Regions from separate parts of the Alteromonas sp. Cnat2-8 genome, predicted to be linked through region 1. Evidence: riboswitches for the same ligand, from Rfam matches in the RefSeq annotation. Region 1 holds a riboswitch; the other holds the start of a gene.
What was found. A riboswitch is a leader RNA that binds a small molecule or an ion and turns the genes downstream of it on or off. The one in region 1 is predicted to bind thiamine pyrophosphate.

Region 2: it holds a riboswitch for thiamine pyrophosphate, as region 1 does, so the genes downstream of both, MHN00_RS00460 (TonB-dependent receptor) here and thiC (phosphomethylpyrimidine synthase ThiC) in region 1, are expected to answer to the same signal.

Annotation. Positions count from the first base shown of each region.
Region 1 is NZ_JAKREX010000007.1:213,112-220,887, reverse strand. Features, by position in the region: gene thiC (phosphomethylpyrimidine synthase ThiC) at 1-1,416, opposite strand, end outside; TPP riboswitch at 1,692-1,803, opposite strand; gene MHN00_RS18750 (heme biosynthesis HemY N-terminal domain-containing protein) at 1,915-3,090, opposite strand; gene MHN00_RS18745 (uroporphyrinogen-III C-methyltransferase) at 3,087-4,259, opposite strand; gene MHN00_RS18740 (uroporphyrinogen-III synthase) at 4,260-4,991, opposite strand; gene hemC (hydroxymethylbilane synthase) at 5,055-5,993, opposite strand; gene MHN00_RS18730 (GGDEF domain-containing protein) at 6,190-7,251, shown strand; gene MHN00_RS18725 (alpha/beta fold hydrolase) at 7,447-7,776, opposite strand, start outside.
Region 2 is NZ_JAKREX010000001.1:101,204-108,979, forward strand. Features, by position in the region: gene MHN00_RS00435 (alanine acetyltransferase) at 1-436, opposite strand, end outside; tRNA gene MHN00_RS00440 (tRNA-Trp) at 744-820, opposite strand; gene MHN00_RS00445 (phosphotransferase) at 1,032-1,874, opposite strand; gene pnuC (nicotinamide riboside transporter PnuC) at 1,840-2,484, opposite strand; gene MHN00_RS00455 (hypothetical protein) at 2,484-2,747, opposite strand; gene MHN00_RS00460 (TonB-dependent receptor) at 2,765-4,855, opposite strand; TPP riboswitch at 4,911-5,014, opposite strand; gene MHN00_RS00465 (hotdog domain-containing protein) at 5,145-5,570, opposite strand; gene MHN00_RS00470 (GNAT family N-acetyltransferase) at 5,630-7,776, shown strand, end outside.

The DNA of each region.
Region 1 (7,776 bases):
GAAGTGATCGTAGCCAGGAGCGATATCGGTGGTGAGGGGGCCAAGGGTATAAAACGGCGCTTCGTGGCAATGCTTAAGCTGCTCTTCCATGTTCGCTTTAATCATATGCATTGGCACATGTCCCGGGCCTTCAATCATTACCTGAACATCGTACTCCCATGCAATTTTCGTCAGCTCACCAAGGGTACGTAATTCAGAGAATTGCGCGTCGTCGTTAGCGTCAGCTACGCTACCAGGGCGCAGGCCATCACCTAGCGACAGCGCCACATCGTACTTAGCGCAAATTTCGCAAATATCGTGAAAGTGCTCATACAGAAAGCTTTGCTGGTGGTGGCTTAAGCACCACTTTGCCATTATCGAACCGCCGCGCGATACAATGCCGGTTACCCGCTTTGCGGTAAGGTGTACGTACTCAAGCAGCACGCCAGCGTGAATGGTGAAGTAGTCTACGCCTTGTTCAGCTTGCTCAATTAGGGTGTCTTTAAACATCTCCCACGTTAAATCTTCGGCTACACCGTTTACTTTTTCTAGCGCTTGATAGATGGGGACGGTGCCCAGGGGAACAGGGCTATTTCTCAGCAACCATTCGCGTGTTTCGTGAATGTTTCTGCCGGTAGATAGATCCATGATGGTATCAGCGCCCCAGCGCGTTGACCACACCAGCTTCTCTACCTCTTCTTCAATAGACGAGGTGACTGCTGAATTACCAATGTTTGCGTTAATCTTTACTAGAAAGTTGCGCCCTATAATCATTGGTTCCAACTCGGGGTGGTTGATGTTGCATGGAATAATGGCGCGGCCTGCGGCCACTTCCTGGCGTACAAATTCAGGCGTGATGGTCTCGGGTAAATTCGCGCCAAAGTGTTCGCCTTTGTGCTGCTGCGTCAGTTCGGCATCTTTAATGGCTTGGCGGCCCATGTTTTCGCGAATGGCAATGTATTCCATTTCTGGAGTAATAATGCCCTGTCTTGCGTAGTGAAGCTGGGTTACGTTTTTACCTGCTTTTGCTTTTAGTGGTTTGCGGCTGCGAATAAAGCGGAAATCTTCGGTAAATATGTCGTTTTCACGCTCTTTTGCAAAGCTTGATGAAACGCCCTCTAATTCAAGGGTATCGCTACGCTCTTCAATCCACGTTTGGCGAAGCGGAGCTAGGCCTTTGTGCACATCTATGTTTTCTTTTGGGTCGCCGTAGGGGCCTGAAGTGTCGTAAACAGGAATTGGCGGATTTGGCTCTAAAATAGGGTTGTCTTCGGTTCCACCCACTAAACTGTCGTGTTGGTGAATAAGGCGCATGGCCACACGAATATCGTCACGGCTGCCACACTCGTAGTGGCGCGTTGAATTTGGGTAAGCTTCGCCCGCAAGTTCATTAATGAATTGTTGTGCTTGTTGGCGCTGTTCGCGTCTGTTCGACATAGCATTTTACCTTGTTAATTTAGGTTCTAAAAATGCTTGTCAGGAGTGAAGGAGAATACAAAGTGTAAGTGTAGAAGGGGAATAATCCCGTTACTTTAGCGAGATTGTCGGTAAAGGTTTTGGTGATTACAGCCCTTTACACCGTTGATGTTGACTTGGGGATAAACTTGAACAGTTTACCTTGAGTGACGAGCAGCACCGTAATGGGTGTGTTTGTATCATCAACAGCAAAACAACTTCGCTTCACAACGCTAAACCACGGTTTAACATTGTGCACTTTGTATTTTCTTGTTCCCTTCGCAGGTATTAGCCTGATCAGGTTCTACGGATCCCACTTTCGCGGTCTCAGCTTACTGGGTTAACAGTGAAGCACTCCGACAAGTTGTTTAAGTCAATTCGGGTTGTTGTTGAAACAACCCGAATTGAGAATTCCTTTTTACTATATCTTCAATTTTACGGGTAATACAAGTACTACCAGAAAGCTAAATGAATATTCATCTAGCTGGCTAGCTGCTGACCTTCCTTGTAAAGCTGAAGTGCAGTGGCTGTGTCGTGCTTGCGTTCGCTAATTGCAGACAGCAGCAATAAGTCTTCTTTGCGCGACTTCATTTTGGTGGCTTTAAGCAGGGCTTTTTCCGCCAACACATCATCGCCTGAGTTAAATGCAACTTGGCCTAGCGTGGAGTATAGCGACACGTTTTCTTCGTCTTGCTTTATCCAGCTTTCAAGCAGTCGTAGTGATGGCGATGCATCAGGAATATTAAGCTGCGTGAACAGCGGAAACAGGGCGCTGTTCGGGCCACGTTTTTGCCATTCAACTAGCAAATTCTGTGCGTCAGCATGCATACCTTGGTCAAGTAACTGTTGAATGTAGGCCGCGCGGTAAGCATCGTCGTGACGAAGCTTACGAGGTAGGGTTTCCCAATACGATTTAAGTTCGACAGCGCCTTGTTTGCTGGCAATTTCGGCAAACTTACCTTTGGCGATGCGCTGGCTCCATGCGGTGTAATCCGCTTTGGGCAATGCTTTACGCCAGCCTGACAAATTCTCCTGAAGTACTTGCCACTTACCTAACTTGGCAAGAATTTGCGCTTTCAACTGCACAACCTGCTTGTTTTCACGGTCTTGCTCGTCAAGCTCGTTAAGTTTCTCTAGTGCCGCATCGTATTTTTCTTCAGCCATATCAATACGCGCGTGCATGACCGTTGCGGATACTTTTGCTTTTGGAAAATCAGTTGCCTGAACAAGGAAATAACGGGCTTTGGCTAAATCGTTATTGGCAAAAGCAATTTGCGCTGACGCCAAATAGTTAACGCCTTCGAAATCGCCGTTGGTGGTTTTGCTTAGCGCCTTTTGAGCCGTATCAAAATCACCTGCAGCCATTGCGTGTAAGCCGTCGTAAAACGCACGCTTACGTTTGCGCTCACCCAAAGTGCCGAACCATTTATGTGAACCTGTGATCAGGCTTAACGCCCACAATACAAGTCGAGATAGTACGTACCAGGCAATGACGGCACCTATCACTAAAATACAAAAGCTAATCACCGTCATTTCAACAGCGGTATTACCCAGTGATATGAGTACGTAGCCCTTATCGCCTAACAACATCGGGCCAACAATTAGTGCAACAACGAATGCGGCTAATACCGCAAGGGCAACAGCTAACCATTTCATAGTGCACTTGCTCCTTGTCCGAACACCTGTTTAACGCGGCTATCCAATAGACGCTCTAGCGGTTTTTGTGACGCTAGCTCTGTAGGTATTGGGCGCGATACATCGGTAGCAATGAGGTTTTGTAGTGCATCTACAAAGCCCGTTACTTGGCTTTTTTCTGTGTCGAACTTTTCAATAATTAACGTTTGAGCGTATTGAAGCGACTGGCTGTAAAGTCCTGCATCGCCCTGAAGCGCGGCAGTTTGCGCGTGCATAAGCTGCAGACGAAGTTGTTCTTTTGCTAAAAACTGCGCTTCCAGTGAAAGCACTGGTTCAACCGGGCCTTCAATGGTTTTTATGGTAAGAAAATCGTTCACCAGTGAACGCCACACTTTTGCAAGGTTCTCCTGCCAGTCGTCAGCTGACTCCGATAAGATCGTGTCTTCTGCATTGGCGTCTTGTGGTTTTTCAAAGGTATCAAGTGGTAGCTTATCTATTTGCGCTATCATGCCTGTAAGCGCAAGGGCTACGGAGCTTTGTGATACAGGGTTAAGCTGTTGAAGTGTTTGAATGTCTTCAGCAAGGTTTGCGCGAACCGGAAGTACCGATGGGTCGGCCAACGACTTTAAGCGTTTATCTGCGTTAACTAGCAGCAAAATTGCTGTGCGTACGTCGTTTTCTAACCAAAGCTTTCTGCCTGCCATGCGAACTAAGTAATCAGCTTCAGCAATGAGCCAGTCTGCCGGGCGGCGACCTTCCATATTGTTTAGTTGTTCAAGCGTCGATTCAGCTTGCAGCGTCAGCTTTTCGTTTTGCGCTTTTAACTCGGCTACCGTGCTTTCTAACGTCTGGTTGGTGCGAGCTACTTTGTCGATAGAGGCAACAAGACCAGCGCGCTCACGCTCAATAGTGTTTAGCTGAGAGGTCGTCGTTTGAAGTGCAGATTCAGAGTCCTTGCTTGCCGACTGTTGCTGCATGTAATACCAGTAACCTGCGCCAGCCATACCAAGCACAATAAGGAAAAGGATGATTACAACAAACCACAGTAGACCATTTCCCGACGATTTCTTTTTAGCAGCCCCCGACGATGTTGATTCACTGTGCGTGGCAGAAGATTCGATAACGTCTTTTTCAGCTTCCACTTTCACGAGTTCCTCTTTTTGTGGGCTACTTTCATTGTTGTTGGCCATTCAATACTCCCAGTTATCCTTTACCCAGGCGATGAGTGCCTGATCGGTGGCTCGCTGACAAACCGCTACCTCTTTAATGCCTTGGCTAGTGAGGGTTTTGGCAATTCGGTCGCTCACTGTTAACCATTTAATTGATTTAAGTGCTTGGCCAAATTGCGCAATTAGTTGCAGTGCCATTGCTTCGCTTGTAGCGATAATGCCGCTAACTTCGCCCATTTTCCACCGTTTTGTGTAAATTGGGCTTGTAAGTTGCTCTCTTTTATAAACGCAAAAGCTATTCACTAAAATACCTTTTTCGTCTAATCCAGTGGCTATGGCGTCGCGCCCACCTTCACCCTTAATGATAACGACATGCTGACAGTTTGCCTCATTAAGTTGGTGCATTGCCAGTATACCTTCGGATGTATGGGCTTCGGGAATAGCAACCTGCGTCGATGAAAACGCCTGAAGTCCCGCTTGTAATTTTCGTGCAGTGGCATCGCCCACAGCTATGATCAATGGTAAGTCGTTAGCCGTTTCGCGTAAGCCTTCAATAACGGTGTCTACAGCATATACGCTGGTAACAACAATTGCGTTTACTGCATTTGACGCTAAAAATTCTGCAGCAGCTTTTCTTTCAGACGAAATATCAATGATGTTAGACGTGGCAACGCCTACCGCGTCAATTCCGGCTTTTTCAAAGGCAGAAGCGCTTGCTTTTAACTTTGGCAGTGGGCGTGTAAACAGCAACATACTATCGAATTTTCATCCTTTTATTTTACTGCGTAAACCTGCACGCATTCGACAAACTATAACTTAGTTATAAAGCGCCTTTAAGATTTCACCGGCACCTTGCTCAAGAAGGGATTCCGCAACTTCAACACCAATATCTGCGGCTTTTTCTCGCGACGCTGTAGCAGAAGCAAAGAGCAGTTCTGAACCATCTGGCTTACCAACCATACCGGTTAGTGTCAGCACATCTCCATCAAGCGTAGCAAAGCTACCAATAGGTACTTGGCAGCCGCCTTCCAATCTCTCGTTCATGGCGCGTTCCGCAGTAACGCGCGTATTGGTGTCCGTATGGTTCAGCGCCTGTAGCAACTTAATTAGCTCTTCATCGTCGTTACGGCACTCAATACCTACGGCACCTTGTCCAACGGCGGGTAGTGAAATATCAGCGGGTAACGGCATGCGAATACGAGATTCCATTTCAAGGCGAATAAGGCCAGCAGAAGCTAAGATAATAGCGTCGTACTCACCTGCGTCTAGCTTGGCTAGGCGAGTATTCACGTTTCCGCGCAGGTCCTTGATAATAAGGTCAGGGCGATACTTGCGAATTTGGCACTGCCTGCGAAGGCTAGACGTACCTACTACTGCGCCTTGGGGTAGGGCATCTAAACTGTCGTGGTTATTTGAAACAAAGGCGTCGAACGGGTTTTCTCGCTCACAAATAGCGTGAAGGCCAAAACCTTCAGGAAATTCGACCGGTACGTCTTTCATAGAGTGCACGGCAATATCGGCACGGCCTTCAAGCATGGCAATTTCAAGCTCTTTTATGAAAAGTCCTTTACCACCAATTTTCGCCAGAGGTGTATCTAAAATTTTGTCGCCCTGCGTGCTCATAGGCACAAGCTCAACGGTCATTGACGGATAATGCTCCAACAATTTTGCCTTCACATACTCTGCTTGCCAAAGCGCTAAAGCACTTTTTCTAGTAGCAATTCGAACGGTGCGGGTAGTGTTGAGGTGACTCATGGCTATTCCAAACTATATAAAAAGAAACTAAAACGATGTATCACATAACGTCATACGATATACCCCGTAGTATACGCATTTTCTGTATTAATGTTTGAAATTAGGCGCAGTTTTCTCCTTGGTTATTATTAGACATTCAGTCTATGCTGAAAGGAATAATGGTCAATTAGTTTTAAATGCGGAGATAAGTCTTTTTATGGACAGTTCGTCGTTGCGTCAATTACTTAGAAGTGCTCAGCAAGATGAAGCGGAAGCAAAACGAAGGCGCTTAACGCTATATTTCATATCCTATGTTGGTGGCACAATTATGGCGTTTATGGCGTGGATTAACATGGGTACAAACAACCCATTGCTCGTTGGAACGCTGGCGGGGTCAGCCGCTTTTGTGTACGCCAATGTGGCGTTATCCCATATGTTCCCTCGCGTTGATGTCTTCTATTATTTAGCAGGCTTAGTGGTAGCATTTACCATAAACGGCTTGGTTTATACCGGCGGACTCAATAACACTGGGCTTTATTTTATTTTTCCCCTGCTTTTTATTCAGATAGTTGTTGTGCGTTTCAAGCCCGCCATGGTTTACGTAGCAGTGACCATGGGTATCGCTATTTTTATGCTCTACAATCAAGAAAAAATAGTGGCTGAGTACCCAGCAGAGCATGTCTCCCGCTTCTTAATCGCTACGTTCTGTTTCATTTGCGTCGCCTTTATAGGTGAAAATTTCTGGCATCAAAGCAGAAAAGAAATGCTGCGTGAAAATTTAGAGCGCATGCGGCAGGCTAATACCGATCCGCTTACAAAACTTCCTAACCGGCGATTCCTTGAAGCTGTTTTTTTTGAACGCGCAATGCAAGATCCCGGTGCTCATTTCCCTTTAAGTGCGGTGGTGGTAGATATTGACCATTTCAAAACAATCAACGATACCTATGGCCACGATATTGGTGACGAAGTGCTTATACACATCACTCGCCTAATGAAAGAAGCAGTAAGAACTACTGACGTGGTGGCAAGAACCGGTGGTGAAGAGTTTTTGGTTCTATTCCCTCATGCAACGTTGAGCCAAGCGGTAAAATTAGCGGAAAAAATGAGAAAGGTGATTGAAGCTAATCCGTTTGTAGAGGGTGATGTTAATCACTCCATAACCGCAAGCTTTGGTGTAGCCACAGCGCTTACTGATACAAACTTGCACGCTTGTTTGAAGCAGGCCGATGACAATCTTTACAAAGCTAAAAATGCGGGGCGCAACAGAGTCGTCGAATAGTTATTGGAATAAACGCGAAATAAAGAAGAGACGGAAGGCGCAACTTTGCAATCGATAGACGTGTACCCACTTACGCTAAGAATAAAGCTGGCTTTTGTTGCGTCACCAGCTTTCTCTTTTGTTCAAATACTAGGGCCTGTTGGGTTTTATTATATGAACGTAATTTGCAGCAAGGGCCAACAGGCTCTTAAGGCATTACCCTAGAACTTTTTGAAGCCACGCACTTATGTCGTTAAGCTCTTGCATACAAACATTGTGCTGCATAGTGTAAGTCTGCCATGTGGCATTAAAGCCACTTTCGCTCAGCGTTTTAAACGCAGCATTGCCCATAAATACCGGCACCACTTCGTCTTGCTCACCATGTGCCATCATAATTGGCGTTTCGCGGTTTGTGTCTTTTGCTTCGCTTTCAAGAAGTGATGGCTCGCACATGTAGGTAGATAGAGCGATAACACCTGCAAATTTGTTGGCATATCTAGGTGCCAAGTGCAGAGCAATAACACCGCCTTGAGAAAATCCTGCAAG
Region 2 (7,776 bases), on a different contig from region 1:
TTAAAGACTCTTGCGAGGTAACCGCATTGTCGAAAGACGGCGAAATGTTGTGTGACTGTGAAGCACCTGTTTCGGTTTGCCCTGCTTTCCCGTCATTGTGCGACCCGCCGGGTGTGGAAAGTTTTGCTGCCCCGCCGTCTTTAGGCTTAGCCTTATCTTTCGCGCTACTGCCAACATTTGCCCGCAACTGAGCAAGCCGTGATTGCTTTTCTTCTTGAGATATTGGCGTTGAAGGCGGCTTATTGGTTTGAGCGTTTTGGCTGTAGGGTAACTGTGTCGATGAACTATTTGTACTGCCGACGTTGCGTTGTGCTGCATTGGCGTTGTTTTGTTTCGCTTGGTCTTCCTGCTTTAGCTCAGCGTAGGCGTCTTTGGTGATCCAAACAGGGATCCCCATTTCCTGTAAAACCGCCTGCTGATATGAAGTAAGAGACATTGCGTAAAGACACCTAACGTGAATAGTTCATTATATTTGTTTAGTTTACTAAAGTTGCAGGCTTGGTTGAATAACTATCGCGTTCTTTTGCTTGGATTGTACTTGCTCTTTAATGCTCAAGCGTTAATTCATAAGCGTTGATTCTTAAGTATTATTCGCGAATTTATAATGCCTAGCCCTTGGTATAAGAGGAAATAAAACAGCTGCAGAAAATTAAGCACTAGCAACAGAAACCAAAAAAATTTAAGAAGAATTTAACAAAGAAACGATATAGGATTTGAACGTAAACGTTCACAAGAAGAGAAAGTGGCAGGGGTGGAGGGACTCGAACCCCCAACCATCGGTTTTGGAGACCGCTGTTCTACCAATTCGAACTACACCCCTAGCGCGCTGTGCATTATACGGATGACATTAAAAAGGTAAAGCCTTTTTATCACTACCATGCACTGCATGCTTAATTAACACGCAATGCGCTGTTTTTTCAATCGAATAACACCAAATAGCCTTTATCCATCACCTGTGTTTTGTCTTATTGCCCGCTTTTAAACCGACTTCTATGCAGCGTCACTTTTAAATGCGGAGCAGTTTATGACAATTAGACCTTATTGGCGTTAAGCGCAGCAAACCACAGGTCATTAGTGATAGCGACAATCTCGGTGTGCAGATCAAATTTCGCTATCGCGTCGTGCTCATCGATGTTCATTAGCTTGGCGTAATGCTTAACGAGCTCTCTACTTTCATTGATTTCAAGTTTATTGATAAGGCAGCAACTTGCTAAATCGAAGTAGCGGTTTCCCATGGCGGCATATTCCCAATCAATAATTTTGAGTGAGTTATCTGCGCTCAGTAATAAGTGATTAGTTAGCAAGTCATTATGACATAACACATAGTCGTCATCGTCTTGTTCACTTTTTATTACTTGTTTCCGCAATGATTGGGCTTTTAGATAAAGCTCACTGCTCATATCGAGCTGTGCAACATTAATATAATGCTGCCATCTTGATGCTAAATCTAATGGCCTAGCGGTAATGGGCAAAGAATGAATACGAGCGAGGGTGTTGGCCAGCTCAAGCATCGAAAGCGTCGCACTGTCACTGTGCTCTAGCCACTGCTCAACCCAGATGGTTTCATCATCGCTTAACCATATAGGTTGCGGCGCTACTCCCAACCTATAAAGCTGTTGCTGCAAAGCAAATTGGTGCGCACGATTAACCCCACTAAAGTCATCATCGCCCATCCATTTCACCGCTAAGTCGACAGGGTTATGATCCGATTTTGGTTGCCCACTACTTTGAAGGTTATTTGCAATCAAGGGTAACTGACTATCTGCGAGCTCTTGAACGCGGTAAACGTGATTTACCGCTCCAGCAGGGTGTGACAAAATTTTCGCACTGTCACTAAGATTAAGCGCCTTTTGCAGCGTGGCGATGATATCCAACCTGTTCACCTTGTTTTTTATATTGTACTAGCCACTGGTAATACCCAAATACCGCAAAACCAACGTAGCCTAAGAACAGGCAAGCAGATAATGCATAACCCACTTGCAGGTATAAGTATGCGGACGCTAAATTGATGAAAAACCAATAAACCCAGTTTTGCAGGATTTTATGCGCCACCATAAATGTTGTGACTACACTCAATAAATTAATGCTCGCATCTAATAGTAGGTACTCACTATTGAACTGTGAGCCTGCCACCTCAGACAGAACCCAAGCGAGCAATAACATACTCGGCACAATGAGCAAATGAGCCCAGAACGGCCAATGAAGCACTGGCTTAACATCGCCATCTTCCGCCCCTTTCGACCACTGATAATAACCGTATCCCGCCATTATCATATAAAAGAAGTTAAGCGCAGACTGAAATGGCAAAGTCACCTGCCAAAATAGCCAGGTGTAAATTGCGGTACTCACAAAAGCGCACAGCCAACACCAGCTGTTCTGTTTTGCGGCTAACAGCACATAGGCAATAGCGAGGACAACCGCTACCCACTCTAAAAGCGAAGTAGCGGCAATTTGTGAGGTAAACTCAGAAAAAAAGTTAGCCATTAAGATGATTTTCTAGATTGCATGGCATCAAAGTTTAAAAACTTAGCAACGAAAATAGCCTGCCCCACTTCTTCATGGGTCCTTTGCATTTCTTCGCCAAGTACTTTCATAACCACGCCATAGTCACCTGTAACCTGCGTGCTGGTTGAGCTTGTTGAAACTGCAATATCACTATAGCTATTTAACCTATCAATGAAATCTTGAATAGGTGGAATGTATTCGTTAACCAATGGGTACAACGACAGTTCAACCATAACTTGCATGTCTGTTTCCTTTTATTTTAAAACGCGTACTTAACAGTAACGCCAAACTGACGACCGTTACCTATTTGGTAATATGGCTCATCGAAGGCATACTCATCGCGAGGGTCGTTGCTGAAACCACCGAATCCACGGGTGTAGTACTCACGATCAAAGGCATTTTGTACCCACAGTGATGTCTGCCAATCACCGTGTAACACCACAATCTCCGAATTAACCAGCGTAGTACTTGGCGAGGTTACATCATGGCCGTCAGAAAAACGGTATTCGCTTTTGTAATCTACATCTACACGCCAGAGCATGTTATCTGTAAGTGCGTACTCACTATACAGGTTTGCGGTCCACTTAGGTGATTGAGCCTGCCTTTGCTCAGACACTTCAGTACCGTCTGCAAGCGTATACCCTTCAAAGGTAGCGCTTAGATATCCAACACTTGCATCTAGCTGCCATGCATCACTAGCAATCCAGCTAAGCTCCAGCTCGGCTCCTTTGTTTGTTCCTAAATCAGCATTATCAATAATGTCTACGAACCCTGCCGTACCGTCATCACGAGTGATAACGTCAAAATCGCTCACCTGAGTATCTTTTCTATCCATATAGAAAATTGCAGCACGAGCAATTAGGTCAGGCGTAAGTAATGGGCCCTTTACACCTATTTCGTAGTTCCAGTTATATTCTTCGTCGAAGAATCGCTGATTGTCATTCACGCGGCTGTCGGGGTTAAAGCCTGCACCTTTATATCCGCGTGAAATACTGCCGTAATAGAAGTGATTGCCCTGCGTATACTGAAGCGCGACTTTCCCGCCTACCATGGTGGTGTCGAACGCGCGAGTAAGTTGGTTGTTATCAGCGTAATCAAAATCGTAGTTTTCTACTCTTAACCCTGCTACCAGTACTAAATTTTCGTTCAAACGACTTTCAGTCTGAGCATAGATAGCGGTCGTCGTAGGCGTGTATTCACTGGCAAAGTCACTATCCAAATAAGTGTATTGACGTAGCAGCTTTTCTTCCGTGCTTTTATAAAACACGCCTATTGTCCAGTCAGTCATACCATCAAAAAGTGCGGCACTGTCAGACGACACGAAACGCATCTCGCCGGTCTGTGTTTCTACATCGCGATAATAGGCGTCAAAAGACGTGTAACCCCACGGGTGAAACCCTGTGAATGTCCAGTCTTCATCGTAGCCATAAGCAATATTGTGAGAAGCATGGGTGGCAATTAGAATAAAGTCGCCCGCTGCTGTATTGGTTGTAGAGCGCGCGCTAACAGCGTGGGTTTGGTGTTCGTCAAATCCTGGTTCATCAGACAGCGTTTTGTTGTCATTGTCTAGCGAGAATGCATCGTAACCGTTATCGATATCGTACCAGCGATAAGTAAGTGCAAGTGTGGTTCGCTCATCTACGCTGCCTTCAACGGCAAAGCGCAGTGCGGTTTCATCGATATTCGCGGTATCGCTTCTATTCAAGAACGTATTTTCTACAAAGCCATCACTGCGATTATGAACCAGCGCAACACGATAGCCCCAATCCGTGTTGATATCATCACCAGTGGCGCCTTCAATACGGTAACTCTCTTTGTTCCCAATGCGGGCTTCAACGTAGTCTGGGGCGTCGCTACCCACGTCATTACTGGAGAGTTTAACCGCTCCGGCCAATGCACCTGTGCCGTATAAGGTAGCCTGAGGTCCGCGATATACCTCTAGTTGTTTAGTATCAAAAATAAGACCTGCCGCAGCAAGGCCTGAAAAATCAAATTCATCGACGATAAAGCTTACAGAAGGATTGATAGGCTCGGCGAACTGACTACGCTCTCCAATACCGCGAATTTGCACGAAGCGGCCGCGAGACGCACCAGCTGCAAAGTTTACGTTTGGAATACTGTTTAGCACACTGTCGATATGGCTCGGCTGTCTACTGCGAAGACGCTCTTGATCTAAAATGGTCGCGCTAGCACTTAACTGGTCGAGTGTAGTTTGACGAAAATCACCAGATACGATGACGCGCTCAATATCTGATGGCGTGCTATCTGAAGTGTTACTTACATTGGTTTGTTGCGCATAGGCCGCAACGGAACTAGCAAGCAGTGAAAGTGTGAAAAGTGTTTTATACATGGGATCTCTTATTCTTATTTAAGAAAAAAGATCCGGGTCTAACGGCAGGTGATAAGGCTATATTGTGAACCATCCCTACGCCGGTATTATCCGGATCAGGTTTAAGGGTTCCCACGAATGTGGATCTCAGACCGAAAACGGACACCCCTTGGTATAGTGTTGCGCGGCTAAAACTAGCAAACTCAACTTCTGCGACGGAGTCTACCAGTTCGATACACGCCGTCAAGCAGATAAGACGTTAAGCTAACGTAAGGTTTTATATATGATATAAGGCGTTGAAAGCTTAGGGCTATTCAGCGTCAATATTCATATTTAGGCGACGTACTTCATCGTCAGTTTGTGCTTTTAAACCTTCCAACGTTTTGCCGTGTGCGGTTGGTTGACGCGTATCAGGGTCAACCTTTACGAAAACGATATCGTCTGCAAAACAGATGGTTTTCTTGGTTGCTTTGTTGCGTACCAAGCAGCTTACGGTAATAGACGTACGGCCTACAGCTTTAGTTTCTAGACCAAACTCTACGATATCACCCTGCATAGCCGGTGATTCGAAACTAATTTCACCAATATGCTTAGTTACCAAGCAATTAGTTTCTAGCTGACAAATAGCCCAAATTGCAGCTTCTTCGTCTATCCATTCTAACGCGCGGCCACCGAACAAAGAATTGGCGTAATTAAGGTCGTTTGGCATAACTAGACGCCGAGAAAGAAAGCGCATTCGAATTCCTCATAATAAATCGCTACTATAGCGTTAGATTATACCGAAAAAACTGATTCATGGCGCTAACTCAATTACGCGAATGGCTATTAGCCCCCTACTTTGAAAATAGCGGCGAAAATGGCTGCAAAAAAAGCTCTCACGCTTCACACTTATCAAACGTGACTTGCCCGCTTCACCGGAGAATGCTTGTAATATCTGGCAATGATGATTTTTGTGAAGCTGCCATACGTAGCGTTCAAGCCTTTGTAGATGAAGTTTCATCTATAAGCGTTGTGAATTTTGCTGGCGATACACTTAAGGGAAAGAACCGCAAACAAGTACTGGGGAGCGAATGTGACATTGCCACATTAGACTGTCGCGATTCATTCAAACCTGGCGACGTGATGGCAGTGGCGGGGATCGTTAAACGCAGTGGTTGTTTAATACTTATTTGCCCTGCATTGAGTGAATGGGTCAACAATATTTCGGTCTCGTTCCTGTCGGAGGGGTTTACGCTTACACAAAGTCGATACCTCGAACGCTTTATAAAGCACCTGCGTAACAACGACTACGTGGCACTTCACACTGAAGAAAAAACCACACTTCCAGATACGGCTATGTACCGCATTAGCCAAGGCGTAACGTCAAACGTCTATAGAGGCTCACTATTTAAATCAGAAGAGCAAGAGCAGGCATACAGTCGTTTATATCAAGCACACTCACTTAATAAACTAAACGCGCTGATTACCGCCCCAAGAGGCAGAGGCAAGTCATCATTATTAGGTATATTCATTGAAAGCCTAATCAGACAGGGTAAAAATGTACTATTAACCAGTGAACGCTTTGATAATGTGAAGAACGTGCTTTCACGTATTCACCAGTACGAAATAGCAGGTGTCAGAACACAACAACCATCCACCGCTAACATTCAAACCCAACTAATCCTTGGTGATAAGAATGAGGCAGCGACGTTTGGCAGTGTAAAATGGGTGCCCCCTGACAGTGCCTTGTTATATACCACAGAAGATGAAAAGTACGACGTTGTAATTGTTGATGAAGCGGCTTCAATCCCCCTCCCGGATGTATACCGGATCATAGCCAACCACAAGCAGTGGGTGCTTAGTACTACGCTTTTGGGTTATGAAGGTTCAGGCAGTGGTTTTATTCACAAACTCATCCCTAGTTTACCGCCATCAGCTATCCATTTAAGACTATCAACGCCGTTACGATGGTTCGAACATGATCCCATTGAAGCCTTTTTCAATACGACTTGTTTATTTGAGGACAGAGATGCGGCGCGCAATATTGGCGAGATTAATTTCAAAAACAGTATTAACCCACCGATAGATTACGATTTTTCCATAAGTTCGTTTAAAAGCATTTCCGAAGAGGCGCTTCTGCAAATAATGTCGCTACTTTCATTAGCCCATTATCAAACTACACCCGATGATTTTATGCGCTTGATGGATAGCCCGGATATACTTGTTGCCATACTTAAATTCAACGACAACGTGATAGGTACTGCAATCATAAACGCTGAAGGTAGCGACTACCTGAACGATACCGCCTTGGGCATTGCGTCTGGAAAACGTCGTCCTAAAGGGCATTTAGGTGCACAGCGACTTGCTCTGTTGTCTGCTGATGCAAAAACAGCAACGTTTAGATATTGGCGTATTAATCGTATTGCCGTCGATACGGTGGTGCAGAGTAAGGGTATGGGCAGTTACTTGCTACAAAGAGTTAGTAATGAAGCCAAAAAGCAAAGTATTGACGCTATCTGTACTTCTTATGGAACGACACAAAAGTTAGACAGCTTTTGGACAAGAAATGGATTTGAGATTGTAGACTATGGGCGAAAGCCTAATAAAGCCAGTGGCGAAACCAGTGCACTAGCGTTATATCCTCATTCCAACAGAGCAAAAAAACTGCTTTCTGAATTGATAGCACTCAAAGAGAGCTTTCAATTCGATAACCAGTTAGACAACGTGCCCATTAGCATACTGACAATCTATGTAGAAAAGTTAGTACATTTTACCCAAGGCACACGCACTTTAGATGATGTTTGGCCGATATTACATAAAATTGCGCGTTATGCAGAGACTCACCCTACACCAAGCGCAAATACTCAACTGAACAAGCCAAATAACACAATACTGTATACGCTATGGCGTCTTGTTGAAATCATTAACACGAAGCGCTTTCTCAGAAAAGTACTTACACATTC